Regions from separate parts of the Paenibacillus sp. MAHUQ-45 genome, predicted to be linked through region 2. Evidence: predicted binding sites of a transcription regulator. Region 2 holds the regulator's gene; each other region holds the start of a gene.
The links. Region 2 encodes Rex, which represses fermentation and respiration genes when NADH is low (regulators of the CRP and FNR family bind a similar motif). Its sites were predicted from a motif close to TTGTGAAATATTTCACAA; they were not measured.
Positions count from the first base shown of each region.

Region 1 (4,264 bases), on a different contig from region 2:
GATCACTTCTTCATTGTTCGAGTGGATAGCCGAGCTGTGGCCCATGCCTCCGAACTCAACGATCTCGGCAGCACGTTCGATACCTTGATCAGCATTCTTAACTTTATAGCAAGCCAGTACCGGACTCAGCTTCTCTGCAGACAATGGGAATTTTGTTCCTACGCCTTCAAGTTCAGCTACCAGGATTTTGGTGCCTGCTGGCACTTGAATACCGCACATTTCCGCGATCTTCGTTGCAGATTGACCAACAATTGCCGGGTTCACTGCACATTTTTCAACGTTCATTGCACCGGAAGTCAGCTTAGCAGCTTCTTCTTTGTTAACGAAGTAACATCCGTTCGCAATCATTTTCTTCTTCACTTGGTCAAAAATAGCTTCTTCAATAATAACCGCTTGTTCGGATGCACAGATCATACCGTTATCGAATGTTTTCGAAAGGATTATGTCAGTTACCGCTTGGTCGATGTTAGCACTCTTCTCGATAAAGGCAGGTACGTTACCAGGACCTACGCCCAGAGCCGGTTTACCACAGCTATAAGCCGCTTTAACCATGGCCGATCCGCCTGTTGCCAGAATCAGTGCAACGTCAGGGTTATTCATCAATGCGTTTGTTTTGTCCATCGTTGGCATTTCGATCCATTGGATACAGTTCTCAGGTGCGCCAGCTTTTACTGCTGCGTCATGTAGAATTTTGGCGGATGCTGCACTACACTCTTGCGCAGATGGATGAAAACCAAATATAATAGGGTTACGTGTCTTAGCGGCGATCAGAGCTTTAAACATCGTGGTGGATGTTGGATTGGTTACCGGTGTGATACCCATAACGATCCCGACCGGTTCGGCGATCTTTTGGAAACTTTCGTAGGAGTTGTCTTCGATGACCCCTACGGTCTTATCATATTTAATTCCGTGCCAGATATATTCTGTTGCGAAAATGTTCTTCGTGATTTTGTCTTCGTAGACGCCTCGACCTGTTTCTTCAACGGCCAGTTTCGCCAGATACATGTGCTTGTCGAGTCCTGCCAACGCCATTGCATGAACGATTGTGTTGACCTGCTCTTGATCCAGCTTCATGTACGCTTCTTGAGCCTTCTTGGCTTTATCTACCAGAGTCTGAATATATTCCTCAGCTGTTGGTTGCTTCACTTGGGCGGGCACTTCATTTTTAACTGCCATGTCCCTCGTCCTCCTGTCAATTTTTGAGTTGTTTTTCTCTACATGTTCATATTATCACATACTTTTCGTCTTGTATAGTGAAATCTTTCACAAAGTATAAAGTTTTTTTGACGTGTTTCAAAGCGCTTTCATTCAATCATATTTAGGATTTATAACCATATTTTATTTAAAAAATGGTTTAATTCACCTGATTTCACCCTTTCCATCCAACTTCCCCCTTATTTATGTGGAACTAAAAAGACATCCTGCTCTCCATTCAACACTCTACGAATCACAAAAGGTTCACAACTCACTTTCCTCTCTATCTCCTCCGGAACCACTCTTTTCAAATTCATTCATTGCCAGCAAAAAAGGGATGTTCCTCACCATCTACATGGCTTTTGGAACATCCCTTTGTTCGTGCTATTCAGTTACAGTGATTACACTGACATCTGATTATTGTACTTTGATTCCATCGAAGAATTTCTCTTGGACTGTTTTAGCAGCAGCATCAAGCTGAGCTTTGGAATCTGTTCCTTTTTTGGAGAACAGCTCTTGAATGACATTGGACATAGTTGCATAGTAGTCCTGAGTATTGTACTGAGCTTCTGGCTTACCATCCAGCAGGTTCATGATTTCTGGATTGTATTGATAAACGTTAGTGTACTTGTCATAGACAGCTTTAGTCTTCTTACCGAATTCGGAATCAGCGGAGAAGTAGTCAAGGAGCGGCGGAATGAAGAATTTACCGTCAGCCTGACGTTGCTTGATTACCGCATCAAGTGCATCCAGACCCTTGTCAGAGAAGTAATCGAATGTGATGTAACGGAACGCCATTTCTTGCTCGTCTTTCGTTGCATTCGGGTTGATTACAAGATAATCGCCACCCAGTACGCCTGTGTGCTTGCCGCCTTTTTCAGCAGCAGGCATTGGGTACGTCAATACTTCTTCAGGTTTCAGACCACCTTGGTTCAGAGCTTGCTCGATAACGCCGTCAGAACCAGCCATAACCATTGCAGTACGGCTTTGTTGGAATGCGCCTACAGCATCGCCCCAGCCAAGTGCCCAGTCTTGAGGAATAGCATTAGCTTCCCATCTAAGCTTCTTATAGAAGTCCAGTGCTTTCACACCAGCGTCGGAGTTGAATGTAGCCACAACCTTGCCGCCGTCAATATTTTGGATTTCTCCACCTGCTTCGAACAGGAAGTTGGTCCAGTTCCAGCCTGCTTCATTACCTTTACCCATTGGAGCAATACCGGAGATACCTTTTTTAGTATCCGCTACGCCCTTGGCAGTGTTCAGCATATCGTCCCAAGTCCAGTCAAGTGGAGGAACAGCCACGCCTTTGTCATCAAGCAGCTTTCTGTTGATCATTGTAGTGGTAACATAACCTTTTTGTGTTACGCCATACACTTTGCCATCAATGATGAACTGATTCTGCAGGACAGGGTTAATTTCATCTTTGTGTTCATATTTGTTCCAAAGATCTGAGATATCGGCTACCCAGCCCTTTTCAACCAGGAACTTGGCTTCTGTAGCGAAGGTATTGAAGAACGTTGGTGCCTCGTTGGCAGCCATCTTGATGCCGATTTCATTTACGTTGTACTGCCAGTCATCCTTAAGAATTTCAACGTTTGGATATTCAGCTTGGAAACGCTTGATTTTGTCATCTTCCTGAGCTCTGATCTCGGTAAGGTCAGGTGTCGGATAGTGAATCTTGATTGTAATTTTTCTTTGGGTAATGTCATCCTTAGCAGCTGCATCGGTACCGCTCGAATTCTCTTTTGCGGCATTCGTTGGGGCTGTGGTTGGATCCCCGCCCTTGTCGCTGGCTGAATTTCCGTTGTTGTTGCCGCCACAAGCGGAAAGCAACGAACCGGCCATCAGGAGGCTTAGTAGCATAGCGGAATACTTGCGCATTGAAACTCCCCTTTTCAATTTCATAATTATCTTACACATTGATCATAAAAGAGAAATCGTTTACAAACGAGGTGCATTTATATTCCTTTTATGTGCAAGTTTACGATCGATAGTAAAATCAGACATTAAATCAGACATTTAAATCAGCCTTTGACAGCGGATAACGCCACACCGCGCATAATGAACTTCTGGAAGATCAAGAATACGACAATTGGCGGCAAGCTGACCAGGAAGAGAATCGCAAACTTGATATTGGTATTGAGTGCCTTAACGTTAATAACATACTTATACATCGCCGTTGCCAAGGTGTACTTGTCATCACTATGCATAACGAGTGACGGCCAGTACCAGTCATTCCACGCCGTGGAGAAGATAAAGATAGCCAGTGTTGCAAAAATCGGAACCGACAGCGGAACTGCGATGGAGAAGAAACTTCTTGGCTCCGAAGCACCGTCGATCCGGGCGGCTTCGAAAATTTCTGGGTGAATTCCGTCAAAGAAGTTCTTAAGCAACAGGAAATAAAATGTATTCGCACCTGCTGGCAGCCAGAACGCTGCGTATTGGTTCAGCAAGCCAAATTCCTTCAGGTTGACAAAGTTTGGAACCATGTAGCTGCTCGCCGGAATGAACAGGGTCATCAGGAAGAAGAAATAGATCGCTTTCTTATAAGGGACATTCATCCGGGAGATACTGAACGATGCCATTCCCAATACTACCAGAGTCATTATCATATTACCTACAAAGATATAGATCGTGTTTCTCAGGTAAGAAAACAGATCAATATATTTGAAAGCTTGCTTCAAGTTTTCAAAATGCCATTCCTGCGGGAAAAAGTGCGGCGGGAACGTATTCACTTCCGTATTGGACTTGAGTCCGTTGAACATCATCATGAGTATAGGATACAGCATACTGAACACCATGGCACATATAACCAAGACCATTATTCCATATCCGATTTTATTACTGGTCTGCTTAAGATCGTGTTCCGATAATATCCCTCTGTCTCCACTTTTCATCTTAGTTGTCCTCCTTGTTGAGCTTGAACTGTAAGACGCCCAAACCGCCCAGGACAATGAACATAAGCATGCCTAGTGCAGTAGCCGTTCCATAATCAAGTCTTGTAAATGCATATTTCACCATCAGCAGCGCATAGGTCAACGTAGCGTTGTTAGGTCCACCATCAAGCAAT
Region 1 is NZ_JBYUPV010000001.1:682,118-686,381, reverse strand. It holds gene adhE (bifunctional acetaldehyde-CoA/alcohol dehydrogenase) at 1-1,176, opposite strand, end outside; gene AC3Y23_RS03020 (ABC transporter substrate-binding protein) at 1,612-3,075, opposite strand; gene AC3Y23_RS03015 (carbohydrate ABC transporter permease) at 3,219-4,091, opposite strand; gene AC3Y23_RS03010 (carbohydrate ABC transporter permease) at 4,093-4,264, opposite strand, start outside.
Region 1: a site for Rex is predicted at 1,252-1,269, ahead of adhE (bifunctional acetaldehyde-CoA/alcohol dehydrogenase). Genes of this name have one in related genera too.

Region 2 (4,264 bases):
AAAGCGGACCCACACCATCAGTTCGGTACCCGCCTCATTTTTCCCTGTTAGCACCCAATACAACGAGTTTTCGTCCCAGACCGATTTCTGGGCCTTCTCTACTTGAGTTAAGCCTGCTCGACTTAGGGCAACCTCCTTGGCTGCATCCCGTTCTTTCCATTGGTCCTTCATGATAAAAGCATAGAACTGGCTTAGGCCAAGCAGCAGGAGCAGAAACAGTGCCACTCCTAGCAGGATCCATTTTTTCCTCTTTTTCAAGTTACAGCTTCCTTTCTACATGTTCCACGGCGGTTCTGCCGATCCTTGCCTACCGATTCAACAGGCCTACAAAAGCTTCCTGCGCCTTACGACGAATAGCTTCTTCATCCAGCGTCAGGCATTCTCCGTTCTTTACAATCTGCTGTCCGTTCACCCAGACATGGAGCACGTCTTTGGCACTGGCTGAGTATACCGCATGTGAAATCAGGTCCGTATGCGGCAGCAAATGCGGCTGATCGATATCAATGGCAATGAAGTCTGCTTTCATGCCTGGGGCAAGCTTGCCCACGCTATTCAGGAAGAGTGATTTCGCACCGTACTCCGTTGCCATCCGCAGGGCCTCTGCAGCCGGAACAGCTGTTGGGTCTCCGCTGAAGCCCTTATGAATGAGCGCTGCCAAACGCATCTCTTCGAACAAATCCAGATTATTGTTGCTGGCTGCACTGTCCGTACCCAGTGATACAGTAACGCCTGCATTCAGCAGATCGATAACCCGGGCAATGCCGCTGGCCAGCTTCAGGTTGCTCCCAGGGTTGTGGGAGACGCCGACATGGTGACGGGCCAGAATACCGATCTCCTCGTCATTCAAATGCACGCCATGCGCGACCAGAGACGGTCGTGTGAACATTCCCAGCTGTTCCAAGTGTGCAACAGGGCGCAGTCCATAATCCTCAACATTCTGCTCCACTTCCCGCTTCGTCTCCGACATATGCGTATGCAGCGGTAGATCCAGGTCATGGGCAGCCTGCACGAACTTGACTATAAATTCCGGCGGACACGTATACGGGGAATGCGGCGACAGCATCGTTGTAATTCTGCCGTCTGCCTTGCCATTCCAATCACGGGCGAACTGGACAGCATCAGCCAGCTTCGCATCCTGTACCTCTGGCGGACATAAGCCGATAACCCCTCGTGTCAGCACCCCGCGCATGCCGGACTGCTGCGTGATCTCAGCCACCCGATCCATTTTGTCATACATGTCAAGAAAGGTCGTCGTGCCACCCTTCATCATTTCCAAGATAGCCAGCGAGCTTCCCCAGTAGATATCGTCCGGGGTAAACTTGCCCTCCATCGGCCACATTTTCTCCTGCAGCCAGACCTGAAGAGTTCGGTCATCGCCATAGCCGCGCAGCAGCGACATCGCCGCATGGCCATGGGTATTCACCAGACCAGGCATGAACAGCAAGCGGTTACCATCGATCACCTGCACCTCTTCTTCAAGACACGGCTCTTCTTCACCTATGTATGTGATGAGATCATCCTCTATGATCATATAGCCGTTCAACACAGAAAGAGGAGCCCCAGGCACAAGAAATCTCCCGTTACGGATCAGAATCTTACTGCTGCTCATGCCCAAGCTCTTCCTTTCCATCCTGCAAATAATAAGCAAGGCTTTGCAAATCCGTTGTAAAGTCCGCTGCATGGACTCGGATCTGGGATGGTGTTTTCAGAATCACAGGTGCAAAGTTCAAAATCGCTTCAATCCCGGATTCCACCAGAATATCTGCTACATTCTGCGCTTCGGTATCCGGTACGGTAATAATGCCGATACGGATGCCCTGCTCACGAATAGTGCTGCCCAGTTCCTTCATCGGCTGTACCGTGAGCGAGTTGATTTTCTGCCCTACCTTGGGCTCATACGAATCAAAAATGGCGGTTATTTTCATCGTGTCCTTCAAGTAAGCATTGTAGTTGGACAAAGCATGTCCAAGATTACCGGCGCCTACCAAAGCCACGTTAATTTGCTGATCCAGTTTCAGGATATGACGGATCTTCTCAATGAGATAAGACACATCATAACCGATGCCTTTACGGCCGAAGTCGCCAAAATAAGCCAGATCCTTGCGGATCTGGGCCGGGTTAAGATCTAGCTTCTGACCAAGTTCTTGAGAAGAAACTGTCGAGATTTCACGTTTTTGGAGATCGTTGAGGAACCGCAGGTATACTGGAAGTCTGCGTACCACCGCCTCCGAGATTTTATCCGATTTCATGTTTTCTCCTCCTAGATTAAGTTAAATTAAAATTCAAACAAAAGATGAGGCGCTATGAAGTTAGGGCTTTAGGGCGCAAGTCCATTCATCCCTTATACCATCCTTCTTGAACCAATGGAAAATAACCTGGTCTCCCCAACGAACAGCATTTTCTCGCCCTATATTTTCCGAATGATGGTAAATATAGATTAATCCGATTGTTGAAAAATAACGCATTATAGACTGAATGAAAGAGGCATTAAATGCCTCCTTCCTCCAGCCATTCTGCAATTCGGGGAACCATCTGCTCAGTCTTCATATGCTCCATCTTGGGACCAGGCAGCGAATACAGAAAATATTTACCGTAATAGGACTCAATAACCCTGGTATCATAAACAATAACGATTCCCCGGTCTTGTGCCGTCCGAACGAGACGACCGAAGCCCTGCTTGAAGCGGATGACCGCCTGCGGCACGGAGAGCTTCATGAACGGGTTCTTCTTCTGCGCTTGAAGCAGTTCAGCCTTGGCCTCCGCCAGCGGATGATTCGGCGGCTGAAACGGCAGCCTGACGATGGCCAGGCAAGTTAACGCATCGCCGGGAATGTCTACGCCTTCCCAGAAGCTGCTTGTACCAAGCAGCACTGCAGCGCTGCTGTCCTGAAATCGACGGATCAGCTTGCTGCGGCTTCCGCCCTCCACTCCCTGCCCCAGTACGCTGATATCCTGTGAAGCCAGAGCTTCCTTCAGGGGATCATAGACCTGGCGCAGCATGCGGTAAGAGGTGAACAGCACCAGCATTCGTCCGCGTGTGGTCACCGCTGCCTCCGCGAGAGATTGCACCAGCGTGTCCACAAAGCGTGCATCGCCTATGCTGCCCTTAACGCTCGGGAAGTCGCGCGGAATGACCAGCAGGGCCTGTTCACGGTACTTGAACGGCGAGGGCAGCAGAGAGGTCATCAGGCGTCCCTGCTCCGCTGCCTCACCGAGCCCCAGATTGTCAATCATGAATTGAAATGATTTATCGACCGACAAGGTGGCTGAGGTCAGCACAATGCTGTTCTTCTTATCGAAGAACAGCTCCTTGAGCTGGGCGCTGACATCGACAGGCACCGCATAGAGCTGCAGGGACTTGCTGCGATAATTGCTGCTGGCTTCCAGCCAGTACACAACATTCACGTCGTTCAGACTCATAAAGAAGCGAACCTGTTCACGAATGGCACTCAGATCCTTGAAGAGACCGCCGAGATCGGTTACCAGACTGTCCGAGCTGGACTGACCGTCCTGTTCGCGCATCTCGCTCAGCATCTTCTCTCCTTTGCGGATGACATCACTGAGGCTCAGGTGCATTGTATTCTCCAGCGCCGCCAGCTCTTCCCAGTCCTTCGGCTTGCTTCCCGGCAAGAGACGAAGCACCAGCTGTCCTGCCTCCCCTGCGGCCGCATCACTGCGCTCCGGCAGAAGAGTGTACAGCTTCTCACTCAGGACGTCCCATGTCTCCTTCACCGTAAGCAAGTCCGGATATAGCCTGTCAATGATGCTGCTCCATTCCGAAGCCTGCTCGCTACCCGCAGTTTGCAGGATTTGACGCAGAGCTGGCAGCTGTCCATTACGGCTGTCCTTGTAGAGCCTACCAAGAGTATGTGACACCGTAAAATGCTTCATGTGCATCCCGAGATGCTTTCCGGCTACATCCTCCAGATGGTGGGCCTCATCGATGACCAGATGCTCATAGGCTGGCAGCAGTTGATGTCCAGCTTTGACATCCGCGAACAGCTTGGAATGGTTCGTAATGACTACGTCCGCTATGCCGGCTTCATGCTTAGCCCGGTGGTAATAACACTTACGGAACCAAGGGCAGGATCGGCCCAGGCAAGAATCGGTATCGCTCGCTACCGTCTCCCAGAAATCTCCGCCGCGTCCACCGAGGTTCAATTCCTCGTCATCCCCGGATTCGCTCTGCGCCAGCCACACAATCATCTGTGCGGCAATGATGGCATCTTCCCTCGGATTGGCAAAGTCCCTTTTATTTATTTTA
Region 2 is NZ_JBYUPV010000002.1:81,165-85,428, reverse strand. It holds gene AC3Y23_RS04150 (cell wall elongation regulator TseB-like domain-containing protein) at 1-258, opposite strand, end outside; gene AC3Y23_RS04145 (amidohydrolase) at 308-1,609, opposite strand; gene AC3Y23_RS04140 (redox-sensing transcriptional repressor Rex) at 1,596-2,249, opposite strand; gene dinG (ATP-dependent DNA helicase DinG) at 2,488-4,264, opposite strand, start outside.

Region 3 (4,264 bases), on a different contig from region 2:
TACAACACTAATATCCCTTCGCTGACACTGGGCTGTGGATCTTACGGACGCAACTCGGTATCGCAAAACGTGACTGCCATCAATCTGATCAACGTGAAAAGGGTGAATCGTCGTACCGTGAATATGCAATGGTTTAAAGTACCCGACAAGATCTATTTCGAAAAAGGTGCAACACAATACCTTGCCAAAATGCCTGATATTACACGCGTTGCGATTATCACAGACCCTATGATGGTGAAACTGGGTTACGTGGAAAGAGTTGAGCACTATCTGCGTCAACGTCAAACACCAGTAGCTATCGAAGTGTTCTCGGAAGTAGAACCAGATCCTTCGACCACTACAGTGGAAAAAGGTACGGCTATGATGAACAGATTCCAACCGGACTGCATCATTGCTCTCGGCGGCGGTTCCCCTATGGACGCAGCTAAAGGTATGTGGTTGTTCTACGAACACCCAGACGCTGACTTTAACGGTCTGAAACAAAAATTCATGGATATCCGCAAACGGGTCTACAAGTTCCCTAAACTGGGTAACAAAGCTAAATTCGTTGCCATCCCAACGACTTCGGGTACTGGTTCGGAAGTTACTTCTTTCGCGGTTATCACTGACAAAACAACTGAAAAACACACCAAATATCCTTTGGCTGACTATGAACTCACACCTGATGTAGCTATCATTGATCCAGAGTTCGTATATAGCTTGCCAAAAACTGCTGTTGCTGACACAGGTATGGACGTGTTGACACATGCGATTGAAGCCTATGTATCGGTTATGGCTAGTGATTACTCCGATGGTCTTGCCATCAAAGCGATCCAGCTCGTATTCCAATACCTGGAGAAATCGGCACTGGAAGCTGATCCGCTGGCTCGTGAGAAAATGCATAATGCTTCCACGCTTGCTGGTATGGCTTTCGCCAACGCATTCCTGGGCATCAACCACAGTTTGGCGCACAAATGGGGCGGTCAATATCACACGGCTCATGGTCGCACTAATGCGATTCTTATGCCACACGTTATCCGCTACAATGCCAAGAAACCAACGAAGTTTGCTTCGTTCCCTAAATATTCGCACTTCGTTGCTGACGAGCGTTATGCCGAGATCGCCCGTATTCTGGGACTGCCAGCTCGTACCACCGAAGAAGGGGTTACCAGCTTGATCAATGCGATCCGCGACATGAACAAGAAGCTGGGTATTGAGGAGTCGTTCCAACAGCTGGGCTTTGATCCTAAGGATTTCGAATCGCGTGTAGATTATCTGGCTGACCGTGCATTTGAAGACCAATGTACAACTGCTAATCCGAAAATGCCACTTGTCAGCGAGCTTGCAGACGTATACCGCAATGCTTTCTACGGCAAATTTGATAACTAATACCACGGTTTTGAGCTAAGGATTTCGTTCTTTGAGAAACTGGATGCTAGTGACAAATATCACCGAAAAGGTGATATTTGTCACAGTCCTTTTTCAGAAAATAAACTAAAATATTCATATAAACAAACAACGATCCCGGTTATAAAATCACTATTGTGAATTTTATAACAACCATATTAAGGGGTCGCGAGACACGGGATTAACCTTCAAGCCCGCGATCTCTACAATACTATAAATATAGATGGAGGGATTTAGCATGTCGGTGATTGAAAAAGATGTACAAGAAGTGAAGTCGGGTTGGCACGGTTTTACAAAAGGTAAATGGTCCAGAAAAGTTAACGTGAATGACTTTATTGAGAAGAACATTACCCCTTACCTGGGCAAGGAAGATTTCCTCGCCGGAGCTACTGAGAATACCAAGGAACTGTGGAAAATTGTCTCTGAAATGACCAAACGGGAAATTGCCAATGGCGGTGTGCTTGATGTAGATGTGAACACTGTATCTACAATCGTTTCGCACAATCCTGGTTACATTGACAAAGACAAGGAGCAAATTGTCGGCGTTCAGACTGACGCGCCTTTCAAACGTTCCATTCAACCGTTCGGCGGTATTAAAATGATGATCGATGCCTGTAACGCATACGGATTTGAACTTCCGCAAGGCATTGTCGACATGTTCACGAACATTCGCAAAACGCATAACCAAGGCGTATTTGATGCATATACAGATGATATGAGAGCAGCGCGTAGAGCGGGTATCATTACCGGTCTTCCTGATGCTTACGGCCGTGGCCGGATCATTGGTGACTACCGCCGCGTAGCGCTTTACGGAATTGATTTCCTTGTCAATGAAAAGAAACAAGACCTCAAAAATCTTGAAGTAGATGCCATGAGCGAATCCGTAATTCGTCTTCGTGAAGAAATTTCCGAACAGATCCGCGCACTGGGCGAACTGAAGAAAATGGCGGCTATGCACGGCTTTGATATCTCCAAGCCAGCTAACACTGCCAAAGAAGCCTTCCAATGGGTATACTTCGGTTACCTGGCAGCAATCAAAGAACAGAACGGTGCGGCAATGTCCCTTGGACGCGTATCCTCATTCCTTGATATCTATGTTGAGCGTGATATCGCAGAAGGCATTTTGACCGAAGAACAAGCACAAGAGTTAACAGACCATTTCGTAATGAAATTGCGTATTGTTAAATTCCTGCGCACACCTGATTATAATGAACTGTTCAGTGGTGACCCAACTTGGGTTACAGAATCCATTGGTGGTATGTCCGTAGACGGCACAACTCGTGTTACCAAGAACAGCTTCCGTTTCTTGCACACCCTGTACAACTTGGGACCTGCACCGGAACCAAACTTGACTGTACTGTGGTCCGAGCAATTGCCTGAAGGCTTCAAAAAGTATTGTGCCAAGGTATCCATCGAGACCAGCTCCATTCAATATGAGAATGACGATTTGATGCGTCCAATCTATGGCGATGACTACGGTATCGCATGTTGCGTATCTGCAATGCGTATCGGTAAACAAATGCAATTCTTTGGCGCACGTGCCAACTTAGCAAAAGCATTGTTGTATGCTATCAATGGTGGTGTGGACGAAAAATCCGGCGTGCAAGTTGGACCTGAGCTTCCGCGCATCACTTCCGAAGTTCTCGATTATGAAGAAGTAATGAAACGTTTCAAACCAATGATGGAGTGGTTGGCTAAGCTGTATATGAACACGCTGAATGTCATTCACTACATGCACGATAAATATTCCTACGAACGTATTGAAATGGCTTTGCATGACCGCGATATTCTGCGGACTATGGCTTGTGGTATCGCCGGTTTGTCTGTTGCAGCTGACTCCCTGAGCGCTATCAAACATGCGAAGGTTAGACCAGTACGTAACGAACAAGGCATTGCCGTTGATTTTGAAATCGAAGGTGAATTCCCTTGCTACGGTAACAATGATGATTCCGTAGACAGCATTGCTGTAGAACTGGTTGAATCCTTCATGACTATGATTCGCAAACACAATGCTTACCGTGATGCTCTGCCAACACAATCCGTACTGACCATCACTTCCAACGTGGTGTATGGTAAGAAGACAGGTACTACACCTGACGGACGTAAAAAAGGCGAGCCATTCGCACCAGGTGCTAACCCAATGCACGGCCGTGATAAGAAGGGCGCCCTGGCATCCCTGAGCTCTGTTGCCAAACTGCCTTACGAAGATAGCCTTGACGGAATCTCCAACACCTTCTCCATCGTGCCTAAGGCATTGGGTAAGGAAGAAGAAGGCCGTAAATCTAACCTGGTATCCATGCTGGATGGATACTTCGGCAGCAAGGGTCACCACTTGAACGTCAACGTGTTCGCCCGCGAGCAGTTGATGGATGCTATGGAACATCCAGAGAACTACCCACAATTGACCATTCGCGTATCCGGCTATGCCGTTAACTTCATCAAGCTGACTCGCGAACAACAATTGGATGTAATCAACCGTACGTTCCATGGTTCGATGTAAGTCGTTCGATAACTGAAATGCTTTGGCTATATCATTAAGATACTCGCAAGGAGATGCCGCCCTTGTCACAAGGGCGGTAAAATCTTGTTTTAAATTGGTTAAAATTTTAAATTTCGGGACCGCGATTTAAGGGGACAACAGTCTTTAAGGACAGGGACCTTCTTCGGAAGGAGAGGCTGTGGTCAGTCGTGGAGAAAGGATGACTCCTAATGATTAAAGGTCGCATACACTCCTTAGAAACCTTTGGAACCGTTGACGGGCCTGGTATTCGCTTTGTTTTGTTCATGCAAGGCTGTCTGCTGAAATGCCAATATTGTCATAATCCAGATACATGGGCATTGGATGAGGGTAAGGAAATGAGCCTGGAAGAGGTTCTGG
Region 3 is NZ_JBYUPV010000001.1:686,460-690,723, forward strand. It holds gene adhE (bifunctional acetaldehyde-CoA/alcohol dehydrogenase) at 1-1,368, shown strand, start outside; gene pflB (formate C-acetyltransferase) at 1,625-3,886, shown strand; gene pflA (pyruvate formate-lyase-activating protein) at 4,096-4,264, shown strand, end outside.
Region 3: a site for Rex is predicted at 1,522-1,539, ahead of pflB (formate C-acetyltransferase). Genes of this name have one in related genera too.